3 regions of the Halomonas sp. B23F22_10 genome follow, and region 3 is predicted to be linked to each of the others. Evidence: predicted binding sites of a transcription regulator. Region 3 holds the regulator's gene; each other region holds the start of a gene.
The links. The regulator FNR, encoded in region 3, switches genes on or off when oxygen is low (the NO sensors DNR and NnrR bind a similar motif). The targets are predictions, from matches to a motif close to TTGATNTANATCAA.
Positions count from the first base shown of each region.

Region 1: the regulator FNR is predicted to act here: its motif matches at 4,605-4,618, upstream of ccoM (cytochrome c oxidase subunit CcoM).
Region 2: the regulator FNR is predicted to act here: its motif matches at 1,991-2,004, upstream of ACGTNF_RS06730 (OmpW/AlkL family protein).

Region 1 covers NZ_JBIEKF010000002.1:284,450-291,833, forward strand. The annotation lists gene ACGTNF_RS05410 (benzoate/H(+) symporter BenE family transporter) at 1-1,097, shown strand, start outside; gene ACGTNF_RS05415 (GNAT family N-acetyltransferase) at 1,201-1,797, shown strand; gene ACGTNF_RS05420 (proline--tRNA ligase) at 1,916-3,628, shown strand; gene ACGTNF_RS05425 (lytic transglycosylase domain-containing protein) at 3,768-4,319, shown strand; gene ccoM (cytochrome c oxidase subunit CcoM) at 4,421-4,543, opposite strand; gene ACGTNF_RS05435 (FKBP-type peptidyl-prolyl cis-trans isomerase) at 4,827-5,333, opposite strand; gene rfaH (transcription/translation regulatory transformer protein RfaH) at 5,377-5,919, opposite strand; gene ACGTNF_RS05445 (AmpG family muropeptide MFS transporter) at 6,068-7,384, shown strand, end outside.
Region 2 covers NZ_JBIEKF010000002.1:559,662-567,045, forward strand. The annotation lists gene putP (sodium/proline symporter PutP) at 1-660, shown strand, start outside; gene ACGTNF_RS06720 (hypothetical protein) at 732-1,043, opposite strand; gene ACGTNF_RS06725 (OmpW/AlkL family protein) at 1,327-1,935, shown strand; gene ACGTNF_RS06730 (OmpW/AlkL family protein) at 2,101-2,715, shown strand; gene ACGTNF_RS06735 (gamma-glutamylcyclotransferase family protein) at 2,800-3,300, opposite strand; gene ACGTNF_RS06740 (YqcC family protein) at 3,308-3,640, opposite strand; gene ACGTNF_RS06745 (amino acid ABC transporter ATP-binding protein) at 3,707-4,453, opposite strand; gene ACGTNF_RS06750 (amino acid ABC transporter permease) at 4,450-5,124, opposite strand; gene ACGTNF_RS06755 (amino acid ABC transporter substrate-binding protein) at 5,140-5,898, opposite strand; gene ACGTNF_RS06760 (DUF3549 family protein) at 6,222-7,250, shown strand; gene ACGTNF_RS06765 (ATP-dependent zinc protease family protein) at 7,306-7,384, shown strand, end outside.
Region 3 covers NZ_JBIEKF010000004.1:341,689-349,072, forward strand. The annotation lists gene ACGTNF_RS11320 (putative nucleotidyltransferase substrate binding domain-containing protein) at 1-1,591, shown strand, start outside; gene ACGTNF_RS11325 (3'-5' exonuclease family protein) at 1,816-2,436, shown strand; gene ttcA (tRNA 2-thiocytidine(32) synthetase TtcA) at 2,523-3,434, shown strand; gene fnr (fumarate/nitrate reduction transcriptional regulator Fnr) at 3,703-4,446, opposite strand; gene ACGTNF_RS11340 (oxygen-independent coproporphyrinogen III oxidase) at 4,536-5,492, opposite strand; gene ACGTNF_RS11345 (sulfite exporter TauE/SafE family protein) at 5,581-6,318, opposite strand; gene ccoS (cbb3-type cytochrome oxidase assembly protein CcoS) at 6,319-6,531, opposite strand; gene ACGTNF_RS11355 (heavy metal translocating P-type ATPase) at 6,528-7,384, opposite strand, start outside.

The sequences.
Region 1 (7,384 bases), on a different contig from region 3:
CGATCATCGTTCGGGCCGCCGAGGCGGCCGGCGCCAGCCAGGCCGAGATCGGCTCCTGGCTGTGGGCGCTGGGCATCGGCTCCGGCGTCACCACGCTGATCTTCTCGCTGCGCTACCGCATGCCGCTGCTCACCGCCTGGTCGACCCCGGGCGCGGCGCTGCTCGCCACCAGCCTGCCGGGGCTGCCCATGAGCGAGGCGATCGGCGCCTTCCTGTTCTCGTCGCTGCTGATCACCCTGTGCGGCGTGACCGGGGTGTTCGAGCGCCTGATGCACCGCCTGCCGCGGGCGCTGGCCTCGGCCATGCTGGCCGGCGTGCTGCTGCGCTTCGGACTCGACCTGGTGATGACCGTGGAACACCGACTGGTGCTGCCGCTGGCGATGGGGCTGACCTATCTGGTGGCCAAGCGGCTGTGGCCGCGCTATGCCATCCCGCTGGTGCTGGCCGTGGGGGGCCTGGTGGCCAAGGCCCAGGGCCTGCTGGATCTCGGCGCCATTACCCCGGGGCTGGCGGTGCCGGCCTATACGGCACCGAGCTTCGACCTCGGCACGCTGATTGGCGTCGGCATCCCGCTGTTCGTGGTCACCATGGCCTCCCAGAACCTGCCCGGCGTGGCCGCCCTGCGCGCCGCCGGCTACCGGCCGCCGATCTCGCCGCTGGTCGGCGGCACCGGGCTTACTGGCCTCGTGCTCGCGCCCTTCGGCGGTTTCGCCCTCAATCTGGCGGCGATCAGCGCCGCGGTCTGCCAGGGCCCGGAGGCCCATCACGACCCGCAGCGACGCTACGCCGCCGGGGTCGCGGCGGGCGGTTTCTACCTGCTGCTGGGGCTGTTCGGCGCTACCGTGAGCTCGCTGTTCGCCGCCCTGCCAGGCGAACTGGTGGTCGCCATCGCCGGTCTGGCACTGCTGCCGACCCTCGGTGCCTCGCTGGCCGACGCCCTGGGCGATGCCCACCAGCGCGACGCCGCCCTGCTCACCTTCCTGGTCACCGCCTCGGGCATCGCGCCGGGCGGCATCGGGGCGGCCTTCTGGGGGCTCGTGGCCGGGCTGGTGGCACTGGCCATCGGCCGCTGGCGCGCCACCGGAAAAGACGACTGAACCATGTCGCCCTGGGCACTGCTGGCGTCGCCTCGGTGCCGCACCATGGCGGTGGGACTGCTAGGCTGCCGCGATCCAATAACAACTTCCCTGGAGCATGCCCATGGCGATCCCGACTCTCTCCATCTGCCGGGGGCGCGACATCACCCCGCACCTGCCGGCCCTGGCCCAGCTGCGCATCCGGGTCTTCCGTGACTACCCCTATCTCTACGACGGCAACGAGGCCTACGAGGCCAGCTACCTCGAGCGCTATGCCGCCAATCCGGAAAGCTTCTTCGTGCTGGCCTTCGACGGCGACACCCTGGTCGGCGCGGCCACCGGCCAGCCGCTGGACGACGAGATCGACGACTTCCGTGCCCCCTTCGAGGCCGCCGGCTACCGCCCCGAAGGCGTCTTCTACTATGGGGAATCGGTGCTGCTGCCCGAATACCGCGGCCGCGGCATCGGCAAGGCCTTCATGGAAGCCCGCGAGAGCCACGCCGAAAGCGAGGGCTTCGGCCATGCGGCCTTCTGCGCCGTGGAACGCCCGATCGACCATCCGCTCAAGCCCGACGACTACCGGCCGCTGCACGACTTCTGGAACGCCTGGGGCTATCGCCGCACGCCGTCACTCTCGACCACCTTCACCTGGAAGGACATCGATGCGGACGAGGAGACCGCCAAGCCGATGATCTTCTGGTGCAAGACGCTCGACGGGTAAACCACGGGAGACGGCCCGGCGGCTTTTGCCGCCACTGGCGCTTGGTCGTACAATGCCGCTCATCGCTGGGCGGCCTTCCGCCCCACCCGACAGACGCTTTCGAGGACATCCCGGACCCATGCGCGCCAGCCAACTGTTGATCTCCACCCTCAAGGAAACGCCCGCCGACGCCGAAGTGGTCAGCCATCAGCTGATGCTGCGCGCGGGGATGATCCGCCGCCTGACCTCGGGGCTCTATACCTGGCTGCCGCTAGGCCTTCGCACCCTGCGCAAGGTCGAGCGCATCGTCCGCGAGGAGATGGATCGCGCCGGCGGCCAGGAAGTGCTGATGCCGGCCGTGCAGCCCGCCGAACTGTGGCAGGAGTCCGGCCGCTGGGACCAGTACGGCCCCGAGCTTTTGCGCCTCAAGGACCGCCACGAGCGTGACTACTGCGTCGGGCCGACCCACGAGGAAGTCATCACCGACCTGGTGCGCCGCGAGATCTCCAGCTACAAGCAGCTGCCGTCGAACTTCTATCAGATCCAGACCAAGTTCCGCGACGAGATCCGCCCGCGCTTCGGCGTGATGCGCTCCCGCGAGTTCGTGATGAAGGATGCCTACTCCTTCCACATCGACGAAGCCTCGCTGATGGACACCTATCAGGTGATGTACGACACCTACGTGCGCATCTTCACTCGCCTGGGGCTCGACTTCCGCCCGGTGATCGCCGACAACGGCTCCATCGGCGGCACCGGCTCCCACGAGTTCCACGTGCTGGCCGACTCCGGCGAGGACGACATCGTGTTCTCCACCGAGTCCGACTACGCCGCCAACATGGAGAAGGCCGAGGCGATGGCGCCCCAGGGCGAGCGCGACGCCCCGCGCGAGGAGCTGCGCCTGGTCGACACGCCGGATGCCAAGACCATCGCCGCGCTGGTCGAGCAGCACGGCCTGCCGATCGAGAAGACCATCAAGACGCTGATGGTGCACGCCACCGAGGGCGGCCTGATCGCGCTGCTGGTGCGCGGCGATCACGAGCTCAACGAGGTCAAGGCCGAGAACCTGCCCGAGGTGGCGAGCCCGCTGACCATGGGCACCGAGGAAGAGATCCGCGCGGCGGCCGGCACCGGCCCCGGTTCGCTGGGTCCGGTGAACCTCGACATGCCGATCGTCATCGACCGCAGCGTGGCGATGATGAGCGACTTCGGCGCCGGCGCCAACGTCGACGGCAAGCACTACTTCGGCATCAACTGGGAGCGCGACCTGCCGCTGCCCAAGGTCGCCGACCTGCGCAACGTGGTCGAGGGCGATCCCTCCCCGGACGGCCGGGGCACCCTGTCGATCAAGCGCGGCATCGAGGTCGGCCACGTCTTCCAGCTGGGCCAGAAGTACAGCGAAGCGATGAATGCCACCGTGCTGGACGCCAACGGCAAGGCCGCACATCCCTGGATGGGCTGCTATGGTATCGGGGTGACCCGGGTCGTGGCCGCCGCCATCGAACAGAACCATGACGACGGCGGCATCATCTGGCCGGACGCCATCGCGCCCTTCCACGTCACCGTGGTGCCGATGAACGCCCACAAGTCGCAGCGCGTGCGCGAGGAAAGCGAGCGTCTCTATCAGGAGCTCAGCGCCGCCGGCTTCGACGTGCTGCTCGACGATCGCGACCTGCGCCCCGGCGTGCGTTTCGCCGACCAGGAACTGATGGGCATTCCCCATCGCCTGGTGGTCGGCGACCGCGGGCTGGACAAGGAAGAACTGGAGTACAAGGGACGCCGTGACAGCGACGCCACCATGGTCCCCGCCGGGGACATCCTCGCCTTCCTGCACGAGAAGATCGACGCCCGCTAAGCGGCGACTGACGGCCGCCCTGGCGGCGGCCGCCTCCCTGCTGCTGGCGACCCCGCTCGTCGCCCAACCGCTCGACGGCCAGGCGGGCAGCGACTTCCTCGATGCCCTCTCCGCGCACCCGGTCCCGGACCGGGCGCCGGTGGTTCGGGCCCTGCCGCCGCTCCCCGCCACGCTGCGCCCGACCCTGGACGGCGCCCGGCGGACGCCGCGCTCGCCCGCCGAGGTGTGGGCGGCCCGTCAGTGGATCAACGACATGGCACCGCGCCTGGCGCGCTACGTGCCCGATGCCGATCGTCGCCAGACGCTGCTGACCCGCATCCATCAGGAGGCGAGCCTGGCCGGCCTCCCGCCGGCGCTGGTGCTGTCCGTCATTGAAGTGGAGAGCGCCTTCCACGCCGAGGCGGTGTCATCGGCCGGCGCCGTGGGGCTGATGCAGATCATGCCGTTCTGGATCCGCGAGCTCGGCCTGCCCGCCGACGACCTCAAGGATCCCATCCGCAACCTGCGCTATGGCTGCACGATACTGGCCCACTACCTGGCGGTGGAAGACGGCGACCTGACCCGCGCCCTGGCCCGCTACAACGGCAGCCTGGGAAAGACCTGGTACCCCGAGCGGGTGATGCGCGCCCTGGCCCGTCGCTGGACGCCCGCGGCCCTCGGCCTGCCCGAGCGCCTGACCGCCGACCGCTGAGCGACCCCCTCTGCCGAACGACGGCACAAAAAAAGGCCGGCCCCGAAGGGTCGGCCTAGTGGGGGGTAGCCCCCCTCCCCTGACGACTGTGGAACGGCGGATCAGCGCTTCTTGTTTTCGCGACGATGGTGGTCGCGGATGACGAAGGCCACCCAGCCGCCCATGAAGGCGATCATCATGCCGACGGTGGCAAGCCCGAAGATCACGGCATCGTCCCAGTACATGGTGCTTGCCTCCCGTCGCGATGTGATGGCCCTACTCTAGCGGCCCGTCCCGGGCGATACGCTGATCTGGGTCAAGTGCGCCACCCGGTGTGAACAGGCCGGCCGTACGGGCTTGATCCAGGTCAGTTTCACGCTCGCGACGCTGCCGCTGGGAGCTCCTCGGCCCCGGAAACGATGCCGCATCGCGCCGCAGGGAAGGAGGGGGGGCAAGGAGGAGGGAGAGAAACGCGGGAAACGCGGCCGCGCCGAAGGGCGACGCGGCCGGCGCTCCCGAGCCGAGGGCTCAGACCATCTTCTTGTCTTCGACCTGATCCGGCGTGGTGCCCGGCGGCAGCGGGTGGCCCTTGGCGAGCTCGGCGCGGGTGGCCTCGCGCACCTCCAGCACCTCCAGACGATAGTGCAGGTGGCGACCGGCCAGCGGATGATTGGTGTCGATCCGCACGCCGTCGTCGCGCACCTCGAGCACGGTGACGATCTCCGGGCCGTCATCGCCCGGCGTCTGGAAGCGCATGCCCGGCGCGAGATCGGGCACTGGGAAGGCCTCGCGGCCGACCTCGCGCACCAGCGCCTCGTCGCGCAGGCCATAGGCCTCGGCGGGGGCCAGGGTCACCTCGAGCTCGGCGCCGGCCTCGCTCCCGGCCAGGGCCTGCTCCAGCCCGGCCATCAGGTTGCCGTGGCCGTGAAGGTATTCGAGTGGCTTCTGGCGCGCGCGGGAGTCGTCGAGGACCTGGCCGTCCTCGTCGCTCAGCACGTAGTGCAGGGTCACGACCCGCTGGGGGGCGATGGTCATGGGGCCTCCGGTACTGGGGAATGAAAGATAGGGTTAAAGGGCATCAGTCGCGACGGCGCAGTCGGGAGACGGGCATCTCCAGTCGCTGCTGCTGATGCAGCATGTTGAGCAGCACGATGGCGCGCTCCTCGCCCTTGTGGCTGGCGAAGACCGCCTGCAGGTCCTTGAACGGCCCCTCGGTGATCTCCACCGCCTCGCCGGCGCGGAAGTAGACGTGGGCGACGTCGTCATCATCCTGGCTGGCCTGACGGCGCAGGGCCTCGATCAGCCCGTCGCCGACCGGCACCGGCATGTCGCCGCCGAAGGTCACGAGCTTGAGCACGCCGCGCGTCGAGCGGATCGGCCGCCAGTTGCTGATCAGCCGGTCGAGGCGGATGAACAGATAGTAGGGAAACAGCGGCTCGCTCACCCACTCCAGCTTGCCGCGGCGCTTCTTCTGAACCTCGAGCACCGGGTGGAAGACCTCGTAGCCCTGGTTGCCCAGGTGCTCGGCGGCACGGAAGGACTCGCCTCCCTTGCACTGGATGGCATACCAGCGGGGCACCGCATCCTCGGTGGCCTCGAGAGAAAGGTCGTCATCACGCATGTCGTCGATCGTCTCTGGCTGGTGTCGGCGCCGGGGCTCTGCAACAATCGGCGGCGCGTGCCGCCGGTGTCGTCGGCCCCGGTCGAGACCGAGATTTTAACATCGATGGCCCGGCACGTGCCCTGACCCATCGCAAGGAGAGCCCCTCATGCCGCCCCCCACCGCGCATCGCAGCTGGCGCAGCGCCCTGTCGGTCTACCTGCGTGCCCCGGTGCTGACCATGCTGTTCCTGGGCTTCTCGGCGGGCCTGCCCTTCCTGCTGGTGTTCTCGACACTGTCGGCCTGGCTGCGCAGCGACGGCGTCGAGGTGGCCGCGATCGGCTTCTTCGCCTGGATCGGCATCCTCTACTCGATCAAGTTCTTCTGGGCCCCGGTGGTCGACCGGCTGGCGCTCCCCGGCCTGACCCGCCGGCTCGGCCAGCGCCGCGGCTGGATGCTGCTGGCGCAGGCGATGATCGCCGCCGGCCTGGCGGGGCTGTCGAGTCTCGATCCACCGAACCAGCTGCCGCTGGTGGCGTTGTTCGCGCTGCTGGTGGCCTTCGGCTCGGCGACCCAGGACATCTCCATCGACGCCTTTCGTATCGAGTCGGCGCCGGAGGACCTGCAGGCGGCCATGGCCTCGACCTATATCATCGGCTATCGCGGCGGGCTGATCGCCGCCGGGGCGGGAGCGCTCTACCTGGCCTCGCTGGTGTCCTGGCACGTCGCCTACCTGGCGATGGCGGCGCTGATGGCGGTGGGCATGGTGACGGTGCTGGTGCGCCCGGAACCCGAACGCCAGGCGCTGGGCGTCCAGCTGATCCACGAGCCGCGGGTGCGGGCCTTCCTGCGCGCCAGCCGCGGCCGGCCGGCCTGGCTGCGCCGCCTGGGCGCCTGGGTGATCGGCGCGGTGGTCTGCCCGTTCACCGACTTCTTCGGTCGGCACGGGCTCAAGGCGCTGTGGCTGCTGGCCTTCGTGGCCGTGTTCCGGATCAGCGACCTGGCGATGGCCTCCATGGCCAACCCGCTCTACATCGATCTGGGCTTCAGCCTCGAGGCCATCGCCAACGTGACCAACGTGTTCGGCATCGCCATGAGCATCGGCGGCGGGCTGATGGGCGGCCTGCTGGTGGCGCGCTACGGAGTGGGGCCGATCCTGATCCTCGGCGCCTGCGCCACCGCCCTGACCAACCTGCTGTTCGTGGCCCTATCGCTTGCCGGCGACAGCCTGCCGATGCTGGTGGTCACCATCGTCGGCGACAACCTCTCCAACGGCCTCGCCAGCGCGGTGTTCATCGCCTTCCTCTCGGGGCTGACCTCGCGGGCCTACACCGCCACCCAGTACGCGCTGTTCTCGTCGCTGATGACGCTGCCCGGCAAGTTCCTGAGCGGCTTCGGCGGCCTGGTCGTGGCCTCGCACGGCTACGCAGACTTCTTCCTGGCGGCCTCGGTGCTGGGCCTGCCGGCCATCGCGCTGGCGATCTGG
Region 2 (7,384 bases), on a different contig from region 3:
ATTGCCCGCAACATCGGCATGAGCTGGATGCTCATCTCGCTGATCGGCGCGGTCTCGCTGGGCATCTTCGGCCGCGCCTACGCGGTGCGCAACGGCATGAATGTCGAGGATCCTGAAACGATCTTCATCATCCTCGCCGACCTGCTGTTTCACCCGCTCATCACCGGCTTCCTCTATGCCGCGCTGCTGGCGGCCGTCATGAGCACCATCTCCAGCCAGCTGCTGGTGGCCTCCTCCTCGCTGACCGAAGACTTCTACCGTCTGTTCCTGCGCAAGCAGGCGACGGAGAGAGAGACCGTCACCGTGGGCCGCGTCTGCGTCGCCCTGGTCGGCCTGGTGGCCGCCGTCATCGCGTCCGATCCAGACTCTCAGGTCCTGGGGCTGGTCAGCAACGCCTGGGCCGGCTTCGGTGCGGCCTTCGGCCCGCTGATCATCCTGTCGCTGATGTGGTCGCGCACCAATGGCGCGGGCGCCATTGCGGGCATGATCGCGGGCGCCGTCACCGTGATGCTCTGGATCTCGCTGGGCTGGAACGGCTCCTTCCTGGGGGGCCCCGGGGTGTACGAGATCATTCCCGGCTTCATCGCCGCCTTCATTGCCATTCTGGTGGTGAGCAGCGTGACCGCCGACGCCGGCGAATATCAGCACATCACTCGATAAGGACGCGTATCAAGCGCCGAGAAGGGCTCCTGCGGGAGCCCTTTTTCGTGTCTCGCCGACCCCGCCCGGACTCAGCCCAGCAGGCTACGCCCCACCAACGCCAGCGCAAAGAGCGGCAACAGCGCCCGGCTCCAGGTCGCGGCGGAGAGCCGCCACAGCCCCCGCCCGCCGACCGACATGGCCAGCGGCCGCGCAAAGGCGCAACCCAGCGCCCACATGCCCAGCAGCACCAGCACTGCCCGCCAAGGCCAATCGAGCCCCTGCACCAGCGCGGGTTGATACAGTAACCATACCGACAGCCCCGCCGCCGTCAGCAGCGCGACCAGCGGCCTGTCGCCCGGCCTCGGCCTGGCGGGAAAGCGCCTCCCGACGCGCATGGCCATTCCCTCTCGCTGTCGCCTGTCTCACCGATTCAGTGAAGCCGAAAACCCCGAGATCGGCGAATTCCATGCAGGAAATGTGAAAGTTGTATTCATCCTATACGAGATAAAACCCTGTCAGTGAAGCATTTCATCATGACGCGGCCAAATCAGCCCTCGAGTAATAGAAAAATTCTACAAGACATTTAGAAACGGTGTTTCTATGCTCTACAGGACGCGATGCAAGGACGCCGAAGACGCCGAATCACTCGGCGCCGGCATTCAGGAACACAACGGGAGGCTTCCCATGAAAACGATTCGCCTGATCACCGCCACCGCCCTCACCGCTGCCGGCCTCGTCGGCGCCCAGTCCGCCATGGCCTACCAGGCCGGCGATTTCTACGTGCGCGGCGGCATCGCCAAGACCGAGGTCAAGGATGACAACGGCCGCGTGGCCGGTGCTGATCTGGACATCTCCGACGAGCGCGGCTTCGCCTATGGCCTGGGCTACCAGTTCCACGACAAGTTCGGCGTCGAACTCAACGGCACCGAGTCGTTCGAGCACGACCTGGCCCTCGACGGCGCCGGCATCGGCAGCGTGGAGCGCATGCCGCTCAACCTGATGCTCAACTACTACCCGATGGGCGGCACCGACTCACGAATTCAGCCCTACGTGGGCGCCGGCCTGAACTACACGCACTTCTCCGACGAGGAACTGTCCGGGCTGGAGATCGAGGAATCCTACGGGCCCGCCGCCCAGGCAGGCGTGGACTTCGCCCTGACCGATCACCTGCTGATCGGCGCCTTCGCCCAATACGCGGACGTGGACGCCGACGCCAAGCTCGACGGTACCGACATCGGTGAGGCCGAGGTGGATCCGGTCACCGTCGGCGGCAGCTTCACCTACCGCTTCTGATTCTCGACGCCGAGATGACCGCCATGACGCCGAGCCCCGTGCCCGGCGTCATCTTTTGATGTGCATCAATTCGAGCCGCGAACCATTTTGCCTTGAGTCAAATCGGCGCCGCGGCGCACCCCGTAGACTGGAGCCCTCGCTTACCGTCACCGAGGAGCCAGCCCCATGCGCCGCCCCCTGATCTCCACCCTGATCGTCGCCACCGGCCTCGTCGCCAGCAGCCAGGCGCTCGCCTACGGCGCCGGCGATATCTACACCCGCGTCGGCGTGGCCAAGGTCGCGCCCAAGAGCGATAACGGCGATCTCGCCGGCGGCACCTACGACGTCGACGTGCAGGACGACAACGGCTTCGCCTTCACCCTGGGCTATCGTTTCACCGACAAGCTGGGCGTGGAACTGCTGGCAGCCGAGCCCTTCGAGCATGACATCCGGCTCAACGACGCCAACCTCGCCTCCACCAAGCACCTGCCGCCGACCCTGACCCTGCAGTATTATCCGTTCGGCGGCACCCAGGCGCGGGTGCAGCCCTATGCCGGGGTGGGCGTTAACTACACCCACTTCTCCGACGAGCACATCGACGGCGGTGATCTGGAGCTGGACGATTCCTGGGGCGCGGCCGCCCAGCTGGGCGTCGACCTGCTGATCGACGAACACTGGGCCTTCAATGCCGCCGCCTGGTACCTCGACATCGACACCGATGCCGAGCTGAACGGCACCGACATCGGCAACGTCGAGATCGACCCGCTGGTGGTGATGGGCGGCATCAGCTTCCGCTTCTGAGCCGCGTCGACATGCCCTGCAAGAAAGGCCCGCCGAACGGCGGGCCTTTCTTGTGTGCAAGCGGCATGACGAGTGTCGGGGCCGCTAGCAGGCGATATGGCGCGACAGCCCCAACGCCTTGAGCGTCTCGTCGTCGAGCCCCTCGATGGCATCCACCTCGGCCAGGCGGGCGTGATAGTCGGCACTCAGGAAGGGCTTCCCGGCCAGGAGATGATCGAGATACTCCCGCGCCGGCCGCAGCGCCTCGCCGGTGGTTCCCGGCGCGGCCACATAGACCCAGGCCTCGATGGGGCCTTGCCCCGTGTGGATGGGCAGGCGCAGCCGATCGTAGTCGTGGGGGTAGCCCTCGAAGGGGTCCATGCACTCGATCTGCTCCGGGGCGAGCAGCTCGAACAGCGCCCCCTCGACCCGCTCACCGGCGGCGGGCACCACGTTGGCGTGGCTGATGCCGGGCACCCGAGAGGCCTTGTCGAAGCGCAGGCCATGGTCGCGCAGCACTCCGGACAAGGCACGCCGGGTCGTGCCGATCCGTGCCTCGATCCGGGCGGCGTTCATGTTGCTGCCGTAGGCGAAGTAATAGGGCATGAGCGACTCAGTTCTCGGTGACCAGCTGGTCGATCCGCTCCATCACCTTGCCCATCAGCACCCGCTGGCTGGCCTTCGCACCTTCCTGGATCAGATAGGCCTCCACGGCGGGAGCCACGTCGCAGCTCGCCGGCATCGGCGCGCGCGCCTCCACCAGCGCATCCAGCCGGGCGATGAACACGAAACGCAGCCACTGGGGCAGTGACATCGTGTCGATGCAGAACGGCTCGGAACTGTCGAAGGCCTCCGGCGCGGGACGCTCCATGCGCCACAGGTCGGACGCCTTCATGGTGGACTCGAGTTCGCGCAATGCCTGCTCGAGTTCCTGATGAACGGTCATGGGAAATACCTCTGATCTGACTAGGGGACCATTATCCCGCGCCTGCACGATGCGGGCCACCCCCTGTCACGCCGGTGCCGGGGGCAAGACCTTGCGCAGAAAATCCCGGGTACGCGGATCCTCGGGGGCCTGGAACAGCCGCGAGGGCGGGCCCTGTTCGACGATCCGCCCGCCCTCCATGAACACCACCCGGTCGGCGACGTCCCGGGCGAAGGCCATCTCGTGGGTCACCACCAGCATGGTCTGGCGCTCGGCGGCTAGCTGCTTCATCAGCGCCAGCACCTCGTCGACCCATTCCGGGTCCAGCGACGACGTCGGCTCGTCGAACAGGATCACCTCGGCCTGGGCGGCCATGGCGCGGCCGATGCCGACCCGCTGTTGCTGGCCGCCGGACAGCGAGGCCGGATAGGCGTCCGCCTTGTCGGCCAGGCCGATGCGCTCGAGGATTTCCCCGGCCCGGGCATGGGCCTTCGCCTTGGGCCAGCGATTGACCACGATCAGCCCCTCGGCGATGTTCTCCAGTGCCGTCTTGTTGGCGAACAGCGCATAGTTCTGGAACACGAAGGCGGTGCGGCGTCGTGCGGCCAGGATGTCGGCGCGGCTGGCCCGGGTCACGTCGACATCCAGATCGCCCAGGGTCAGCCGGCCGGCATCGGGCCGCTCCAGGAAGTTGAGGCAGCGCAGCAGGGTCGACTTGCCGGTGCCCGACGGGCCGATCACCACGATGATCTCGCCCCGCTCGATCTCCAGATCGATGCCGTCGAGCACGGTGGCGTGGCCGAAGCGCTTGACGAGTTGGTTGACCTTGATCATCGGCGATAGGCCTCGTTGAGTCGGCGTTCCAGGCGCCGCTGGCACCAGGCCAGCAGCTCGACGATGGCCCAGTAGATCACCGCCACGGTGATGAAGGCCTCGAAGTAGAGGAAGCTCCCGGCCGCCTCCTTCTGGGTCGCCCCCATCAGTTCGGTGACGCCGAGGGTGAACGCCAGGGAGGTGGCCTTGATCATGTCGATGAAGTAGTTCATCAGCGTCGGCACGGCCACCCGGGTGGCCTGGGGCAGCACGATCCGCCGCATCAGCTGGCCGTTGGTCATGCCGATGGACAGCGCCGCCTCAGTCTGGCTGCGGTCCACGCCGACGATGGCGGCGCGGATCGACTCCGCCATGTAGGCCGAGAAGTGCAGCGTCAGCCCCATGATGGTGGCGGTGATGCCATCGATCTGGGTCAGGAAAGCCAGCACCTGGGGCAGGCCGTAGTAGAACAGGAACAGCTGCACCAGCAGCGGAGTGCCGCGGAAGAAGGAGATGAACAGCAGCGTGATGCCGTTCAGCCCCGGAAGCTTCAGCACCCGGATCACCGCCAGCCCGCAGGCCAGGGCCAGGGCCAGCACCATCCCCGCCGCGGCCATCGCCAGGGTCAGCGGCAGATAGCCGAGCAGGATGGGCGCGAGCCCCAGCATGTAGTCGAAATCGAGCACGCTCATGTCGGGTGCTTCGCCTCAGGGCCGCGTGATGTCGTTGCCGAACCAGCGCTCGGAGATATCGGTCAGCGTGCCGTCCTCGCGCAGGGCCTCGAGCGCCGCGTCGACCTCGTCGCGCAGGGCGCGACCCTGCTCGGTATCGTGGAACGGCAGCGCATTGTGGATCTCGGAGAACGGCTGACCGGCCAGCTGCAGCGGCAGCGGCTTCTCCTGGATCACCTGGCTGGCACTGACGCGATCCATGATAAAGGCATCGACGCGGCCCAGCGCGGTGTCCTGTTCGATATTGCTCTCGTAGGTGCGGATATCGATGTCATCGGCGTAGGGCAGCTCGCGCAGCAGCTGCTCGTAGTTGGAACCGAGGTTCACCGCCACGCGCTTGCCGCGCAGGTCCTCGACGCCGCCGATCTCGTCACTGCCCTCCTTGACCACCACCTGAGCGCCGTCATAGACGTAGGGCGAAGTGAAGGCATACTTCGCCTCGCGCTCCTCGGTCATGGTGATCTGATTGGCGATGGTGTCGATGCGACCGGACTCCAGCATGCCGAACAGGCCGGAGAAGTTGGCGGTCACGAACGTTACCTCGGCGCCCATCTCCTCGCCCACCGCGTTCATGACATCGACCTCGAAGCCCTTGAGCGTGTCCTGCTCGACGAAGGTGAAGGGGAAATACCCCCCCGACATGCCGACCCGGAGCGTCGTGTCCTGGGCGAAGGCGCCGCCGCAGAAGGCGATGGCGCCGGCGGAGAGTAGCGTCAGAGTGAAGCGACGAAGCATGATGTGCCTCCGTTGGGATTCTGCTTTTGGAATAAAAACGACCATTTAATATTTCATTTTCGCACAGACAGTAGTGGAAATCTCGGTCATGAACCAATAGTGGCCCATTATGGGCGCCATAGCGGCCGGGCGATGCATTCATTCACAGCAGCGCTGAATGTTCCTGTGGATAACCACTGGAAAGCCGTCGCCGAGGCCGATGCGGTGGGCCCGAAGCGGGATCGTTCAGGTTTTGATCAGCCGGCTCATCAACGCCCGCTGCCACGGGCTGACAGCGTCGGGGCACCACGGTAGAGTGCACGCTCGTCACAGAGGGAAACCGCATGCAGCCGATCGACAGCTTCCACGACTTCTTCGCACGCACCGGAGCCGAGACATGGCTCTACCACATGGGGCGCGGCGTCGAACCCTGCGAGCTTGAGACGCTGACCGCCCTGGAGCGGGACGAGCGGCCCTGGCCCCAGCCCTGGCAAGGCAAGGCGCGGCTGGCGATGGTGTTTCGTCTCGGCGAGATGGAAGATCCGCTGATCTGGTTCCTGGCGCTGCCGCTGGACGAACAGGGCCGGCTCGACCCGGCGCCCCGCGACGCCTTCCTGCAGCGCCTGCTGGAAACCCTGGGTCGCAACGTCCAGGGCCTCGGCCGCGAGGACGGCGAGGCGATCGACAACCTGATGAAGGACAATCCCCTGGCCTTCACCCCATCCCTGCCCTTCCAGGCCGTGCTGCACGCCCGGGCGAGCCACGACACGGGGCAGCCGGCCAGCCAGCACATGGAGCCCGCCGAGGCCTACCTGGAAGGCCAGCAGGACCTGGACTGGCGGGCACTGGGCCTGCAGGGCCTGGCCGACGTCGCCGTGCGCATGGATGACGACCAGGCCGAGCGACTGGCGGCACGCCTGCCGACCCTGCCCGACGAAGTGCTGGCCTCGCTGTGCTACTGTCTGGAGCATGTCGGCGTTTCACGGCCGCTGGCCGAGGCGCTCCGCGCCCGGGGCGAAGCGGCCGCCGAGGCCGGCGATATCGAGACCTTCTGCGCCTGCGTGCGTGCCGTGTCCGGCGCCGAGAGCACGATCGCCGGCGCCTGGTTCGACGCCCTGCTCGACGACCCCGAGGCCTGCGGCCCGGATCTGCTGGCGGCCATCGCCGGACGCGGCTGGCGACACCTGGAGGACGGCGAGCGCCTGCCGCGCTTCCTGACCCGGCTCGCCGACACGCCGCGCGCGGACTTTTCCGCCGTGGCCCGCGATCTGGCGCTGATCCCGCGCCTGCGGCTGCCGGTGCTGATGACGCTGCGCGAAGCCGCGCCGGATTCCGCCATCGGTCGCCGCCTGGGCGCCCTGTCTCGCGGATGACCTCACTCTCGCGGATGACCTCACTCTCGCGGATGACATCACAAGGAGCGATGCCATGAAGGAGCTGCCCTACCAGGCCAAGGCGGTGATCGGCCGCCGCGAGATGGTGACCCTGCCGGAACTCGGCCTGACGC
Region 3 (7,384 bases):
CGGCGCCATCAGCATCCTCAACGGCCAGAGCCGCTACCGCTTCCGGGCCGAGCAGGAATCGCTGTGCTATCTGCTGCCCCGGGCGCTGTTCCTCGACCTGTGCGCCGCCTATCCCGCCTTCGATGCCTTCTTCCGCCAGCGCCTCGCCGACAAGGCGCGGCTGCTGACCGAGCAGCGCGCGGCCGGCGGGGTGACCATGTCCGGTTTCATGCTGGCCCGCGCCGAGGACTGCATGCGCTCGCCGCGCTGCCTGGCCGGCGAGACGACCATCGCCGAGGCGGTGCGGCGGCTGCATGACGAGGCCGTCGACAGCCTGCTGGTGGAGGGCGAGGACGGGCCGGGCATGGTCACCAAGACCGACCTGCTCGATGCCCTGGTGCTCGAGGGGCTCGGCCAGCAGACGCCGCTGTCGTCGCTGGCGCGGGGCTCGCTGATCACCGCGCGCCCTGATCAGTACCTGTTCGAGGTGCTGGTGCTGATGACCCGGCATCGCATCGAGCGAGTGGTGATCGTCGAGGACGAGGCGCCGGTGGGCGTGGTGGAGCTGACCGACGTGCTCAGCTACTTCTCCAGCCGCAGCCACGTGGTGAGCCTGCAGGTCGAGCAGGCCGGCGATCTGGAACAGCTCGCCGTCGCCAGCCGCCGCACCGCCGAGCTGGCCGGCGCGCTGATGGCCCAGGGGGTCAAGCTGCGTTTCGCCATGGGCCTGCTCGCGGCGCTCAACGGCCGCATCATCCACAAGGCCTGGGGCTTCTCGATGCCCGAGCGGCGGCAGCGCGACAGCTGCCTGATGGTGATGGGCAGCGAGGGGCGCGGCGAGCAGATGCTCAAGACCGACCAGGACAACGGCCTGATCCTCGACGATGCCCTCGACTGGCCGGACTGCATGGCGCGCATGGCCGAGTTCACCGAGACCCTGGTCCGCCTGGGCTATCCGCGCTGCCCGGGCAACATCATGGTCTCCAACCCCGACTGGGTCGGCACCGAGCGCCAGTGGAAGGCGCGCATCGCGCGCTGGGTGGAGGCCCGCGACGGCGACAGCCTGATGAAGCTGGCGATCATGCTCGATGCCCATGCCGTGGCCGGCAATCCGGCGCTGCTCGAGCGGGTGAGGGCGGCGCTGTTCGAGGCGGCGTCGAGGGACGAACTGCTGCTCTCCTATTTCGCCCGTCCGGTGCTGCGCTTTTCCACGCCGCTGACCCTGTTCGGCTCGCTCAAGAAGCCCCAGCACGGCATCGACATCAAGAAGGGCGGCATCTTCCCCATCGTGCACGGCGTGCGGGTCATGGCGCTGGAGCGCGGCATCCTCGCCACCGGGACCCTGGAGCGCCTCGACGCCCTGGCGGCCGACGGCCGGCTCGAGGAGCGCTTCGCCGAGGACCTGGGCGAGGCGCTGTCGCTGTTCACCGAGCTGCGTCTCGAGCAGCAGCTGGCGCGCCTCGACGGCGATGACGAAGACTTCGGCGAGCCGGACCGGGTGGTGGTGCAGTCGCTGTCGTCGCTGGAGCGCGACCTGCTCCGGGAGGCGCTGCATATCGTCAAGGACTTCAAGCAGCGGATTTCCCATCGTTACCACCTCGAATACACCTGAGGTGGCTGAAAAGTGGCTGCGCTCGGCTATACGGCGTTAAAAATCGTCTCAGAATACTCATTTACACCCGGTTAACTCCGTTTCTTCGACGATCTTTGCCTTGCGACCCACAGGGAGCTGGGAAGTGCGTTGGCCCGCCGGGAGAGGGCCTAGCCCAGGCCTTCGCTCGCCGACTTTTCGAATTCTCACAAGACCGCGATTCACGACACGACAAGGACATCGACATGCTCAAGACCCTGCGCCGCCTGGTCGACCGTCACCGCCACGCCCATGGCCAGTATGGCTGGCTGTTCCGTCCTTATACCGGGGAGGAGCTGGTGGCGCTGGCCGTGCAGTCTACCGGCGGCGACGTGCGCGGCGCCGAGCCGCTGGCCATCGCCGCGGTGCGGCTGCGCGGCGACCGGGTGCTGACCAGCGAGTCGCTGGAGCTCAGGCTGGCGCGCCCGGAAGGCGTGGACGCCGAGACGCTGCGCCGCCACGGCCTGCGCGGCATCGATCTCGACGACGGCGTGTCGATCGACCAGGCGCTGGCGCGGCTGCTCGACTTCGTCGGCAACCGGCCGCTGGTGGGCTGGCGCCTGGACCGCGATCTGGCGCTGCTCAACCGCCAGCTGCGCGCCCGGTTCGGCTTCGAGCTGCCCAACGCCGGCATCGATCTGGTGCAGCGCTACCAGCGCTATCACCACCATTCGCGGCTCGAGGTGGCGCCGGCCTTCGAGCGGGTCGCCGAGCAGCTCGAGGTGCCGCTGATGGGACGTCACAGCGTGCTGGGCACCGCCGTGACCACCGCCCTGATGCACCTGCGGCTGGACCGCGATGCGGTGCTCGCGCGTCGCAGCGGCTGAGCGGTCACCACGTCGCCAGTCTCGCGGCAGGGTGGTAGGATAGGCGCCCTTTCCCTTTCCCCCGATGCCCTGGCAGCGCCCCGACCATGCAAGATGCCGTGACCTTCGATCCCCGTCCCGCCGATGAGGCCGCTTCGGCCGAGCCGTCGACCCCGTCCGCCGAGGCGCCCGACGCCCAGGCCAAGCGTGAGTTCAACAAGCTGCAGAAGCGCCTGCGGCGCCAGGTCGGCAATGCGATCATCGACTTCGACATGATCCGCGAGGGCGACAAGGTGATGGTGTGCCTGTCCGGCGGCAAGGACAGCTACACCATGCTGGAGATTCTCCGGAACCTGCAGCGCAACGCGCCGGTGAACTTCTCGCTGGTGGCGGTGAACCTCGACCAGAAGCAGCCCGGTTTCCCCGAGCACGTGCTGCCCGAGTACCTGGACGGCCTCGGCGTGGACTACCACATCCTCGAGCGCGACACCTACTCGGTGGTCAAGGAGAAGACCCCGGAAGGCAAGACCACCTGCGCGCTCTGCTCGCGGCTGCGCCGCGGCTCCCTCTACGGCTACGCCGAGGAGATCGGGGCCACCAAGATCGCCCTCGGGCACCACCGCGAGGACATCCTCGAGACGCTGTTCCTCAACATGTTCTTCGGCGGCAGCCTCAAGTCGATGCCGCCCAAGCTGCTCTCCGACGACGGCAAGAACATCGTCATCCGCCCGCTGGCCTACTGCCGCGAGGCCGACATCGCCGAATTCTCCGAGCGCATGGCCTTCCCGATCATTCCCTGCAACCTGTGCGGCTCGCAGCCCAACCTGCAGCGTCAGGTGGTCAAGGAGATGCTTGCCGAGTGGGAGGCCAAGCATCCCGGCCGCCTGGAGAGCATGTTCAAGGCGGTCACCAACGTCGCGCCCTCGCAGCTGGCCGACCGCGAGCTGTTCGACTTCGCCGGGCTGGAGGACAAGCAGGCCAAGATGCAGGCCGATCGCATCGACCTGCATAACGAGTGAGTAGCGCCTAGCAGCAAGCGCCGAGCACCCGGCTGCTCAGTAGCGGGCGGCAGATGTCGAGGAAGCCAATGAGAAACCCACGGGACGTAGAGTCCTGTGGGTTTCTTCGTTGACGTCAAGAATGGCCATGACATCATCCTGCCGCGCTTGGCGCTTGGCGCTTGGCGCTTGGCGCTTGGCGCTTGGCGCTTGGCGCTTGGCGCTTGGCGCTTGGCGCTTGGCGCTTGGCGCTTGGCGCTTGGCGCTTGGCGCTTGGCGCTTGGCGCCGTCAGCGGCAGCCCTCTTCCTCGGCCAGCTCGGCCAGGGCGTCCAGGTCGAGGATGTTCACCTCTCGGCCGGACACGGCCACCAGGCCCTGCTGCTGGAAGCGCCCCAGGATGCGGCTGACGGTCTCCACCGCCAGGCCCAGGTAGTTGCCGATGTCGGCCCGGGACATGGAGAGGCGGAAGCTGTAGGCGGAGTAGCCGCGGCGGCGGAAGCGATCGGAGAGGCTGGCGAAGAAGGTGGCCAGGCGCTGGTCGGCGGTCTTGCGCGACAGCAGGCGCATCATGCGGCGGTCGTCGCGCATCTCCTTGCTCATGCTGCGATACAGCTGGGCACGAAGTTCCGGCAGGCGCTCGGACAGGGCGTCGAGGCGGTCGAACGGGATCTCGCACACGGTGGTGGTCTCGAGCGCGATGACCGAGCCCGGATAGCTCGACTCGTCGATGCCGTCGAGCCCCACCAGTTCGCTGGGCAGATAGAAGTTGGTCAGCTGATCCGTGCCGCCGCCTTCGCTGGTGACCTGCTTGAGACTGCCGGAGCGCACCGCGTAGACGCTGGTGAAGGGGCTGCCCTGGCGGAACAGCGACTCGCCCTTCTTGAGCGGCGGTCGGCGTCGGATGATGGCATCGAACTCGTCGAGGTCCTCCAGTTCGAGGGCCAGGGGCAGACACAGGGAACTCAGGCTGCAGGTCCGGCAGCGGGTCTCGTGCAGCAGGGAACGGCGTCGGCCGGCTGCGGTGTCGGGCATGCTGTCCTCCTTGATCGGGGCTTGCCTCCCCCATTATGGCGGATAGCCCCGGTTCGGGCATAGCATCCCTTGGGCGAGTCTCAGGCCAGTCAGGCGCTGGACGGGCGAGCATTCCGCCAGCGCCCCGAGGCGGTGGCGAGCCGACCGTCGTTCAGTGCCGCCGCGTAGTCCCGGGTCGAGGTGGCGTTGCAGGCCACGGCGTCGGGCAGCCGCGAGATGGCGCCGGTGCCGAGCCCCAGTCGGTCGCGCGCCCGTTCGCGACGCGCCTGGGCGAGGGCATCCTCCAGGGCGGCGCCCCGACGGGCGTAGGAACCGTGTCCCAGTGCCCGGTAGCCGGCCTCGGCTAGGCGTTCGTCGACCCGGGCCAGCAGCGCCGTCGGCAGCGTCGATTCGCCCTCCTGCCAGGCGGGCTCCGGGCGCAGGGAGAGGCGCGGCGGCGTCATGGGAAGCAGCGCGGCGAGCGCGGCGGCGGCCTCCCGCGGCGGGGTCGTCGGCGCCACGATCAGCACCAGGTTCAGCGAGTGCCAGCCCATGCGCACGGTCTCGTCGAGCAGCGGCTCGACGCGTGACTGCAGGCGGGGCAGGGCGTCCAGGCGGCCGGCCGCGGGCAGGCGCATGATCAGCTTCAGCCGGTTGAAGCCCAGGGCCTCCAGGTGACGCAGGGTGAGCAGATCCGTGGCGCGGGGGTCGAGCTCGACGGTGAAGTCGCGCGGACGCCCCGTATCGAAGGGGAAGCGGGAGGCCAGCCGGTCGACGAGGCCGCTCATCTGCGACAGGGTCAGCGAAGGCGGGAGGCCGCTTCCCCAGTGCAGGGCCTCCAGGCATCGCTCCGGCGCCAGGCAGCGTCGCACCAGCACCATCTCGCGGTCGAGCCGGGCCAGATCGACCTCGAAGGGATCCATGCCCTTGCCGTCGCCGCGGGCATCCACGTCGTGGCGAAGCGGCAGGCGCAGATGCAGCGACAGCGGGCGGGCCTTGGTATTGCTGGCGGACAGCGCCGCGGCGTAGTCGTCGGCGCCGAAGTCGGCGGGAAGGGTGACGGACATGGCGGAGTTCCGAGCGTTCATGTCGTCAGGCTAGTGCTCGCGGTCCCCAGGGGTGTTGCGCTGGGTCAAACGTGCGGGCGTTAGCGGCTCAATGATGCCCGGCGTGCCCGGCGTGCCCGGCGTCGTGGGCCATCTCCATCGTGCCCGGCCACAGGCCCCACAGCTGCCACAGGGCGAAGCCGATGATCGCCAGCGCCGCCAGGGTGCGGGTGGCCGGATGACGGATCAGGGCGCCGAGCCGTCGCGCGGCCAGGCCGGTAGCGAGCAGCGCCGGCAGGGTGCCGAGCCCGAAGGCGCCCATCAGCGCTGCGCCTCGCAGCGGATCGGCGCCGGCCAGGCTCCAGGTCAGCATCGAGTAGACCAGCCCGCAGGGCAGCCAGCCCCAGACCGCGCCCAGGGTCACGGCCTGGGGCAGCGTCACCACCGGCATCAGTCGCCGTCCGAGCGGCTCCAGATGGCGCCATAGGCGCCTGCCGAGCGCCTCGACCCGCAGCAGCCCCTTCCACCAGTCGGCGATGTAGAGCGCCATCAGGATCAGCATCACCGCGGCCAGGACCTGGAGCGCCAGGCGGATCCCCGGGGCCAGGCCGACCAGGGTGCCGAGGCCGGCGGCCAGGGCGCCGGCGACCATGTAGCTGGCGATGCGCCCCAGGTTGTAGCCCAGCAGCAGCCCGCCGAGCCGCGCCGGATGGCGCAGGCTCGGCGGCACGGCGAAGCTCAGGGCGCTCATGATGCCGCCGCACATGCCGATGCAGTGGGCGCCGCCGAGCAGGCCGAAGACGAAGGCCGCGGCCAGCGGCGGCAGGTCGAGTCCAGACGGATTCATTCAGGCTTCCTTGTCGTGTTTCCCGGTCGGCGCGTCGGCGTCGTCGTGTCGGCGAGGCGCCTCCCCGGGCGGGTCGTCATCGTCGAACAGGATGCGATGGGCCGGGCCTTCCAGGTCCTCGAACTGGTCGTGGCGCACGGCCCAGAAGAAGGCCCAGACGGCCAGGCCGAGCAGGATCAGCGACAGCGGGATCAGCAGGTAGAGAATGCTCATGGGGCGTCCTGGGAGGGGGAATCCACGGGAATGTCGGGCAGTTTTCGGCGCGTGAGGCGCAGGGCGTTGGCGACCACCACCAGCGAGCTCGCCGACATGCCCAGCGCCGCCAGCCAGGGGGGCACCCAGCCCAGTGCCGCCGGCGGCAGGGCCAGCAGGTTGTAGGCCAGCGCCCAGCCCAGGTTCTGGCGGATGTTGCGGCGGGTGGCGCGGCCGATGTCGACGGCCTCGACCAGGCGCCCGAGGCGCGGGCCGAGCAGCACGGCGTCGGCCCGGGTGCGGGCGAGGTCGGTGGCGCCGTTCATGGCGATGGCGAGGTCGGCCCCGGCCAGCACCGGCACGTCGTTGATGCCGTCGCCGACCATGGCCACCCGCTGGCCGTCGGCCTGGCACTCGCGCAGCCGGGCGAGCTTGTCCTCGGGGCTGGCGCCGGCGCGCCACTCGTCGATGCCCAGCCGCTCGGCCAGCGCCCGGGTGGGCGCCTCGGCGTCGCCGGACAGCAGTTCCACCGCGATGCCCCGCGCCGCCAGCGCGGCGACGGTGGCGGCGGCGTCCTCCCGGGGCCGGTCGCCCAGGGCGAACCAGGCCCGTGGCTCGCCGTCCTCGGCGAGCAGCAGCCAGTGGCCGTGCTCGGCGCCGTCGTCCGGACTCATCGGCCGGGCGTCCGGGGCCGCGAAGTCGGGCCGGCCGAGCCGCCAGGGGCGGCCGTCGATCACGCCGGAGAGGCCCTGGCCGGGACGGGCGATGACATCATGGGCGCTGATGCCGGCGCGGCGATGGGGGCGGAAGGCGCGGGCGATGGGATGCTCGGAGTGGGCCTCCAGGGCCGCGGCCACCGCCGTCAGGCGCTCGG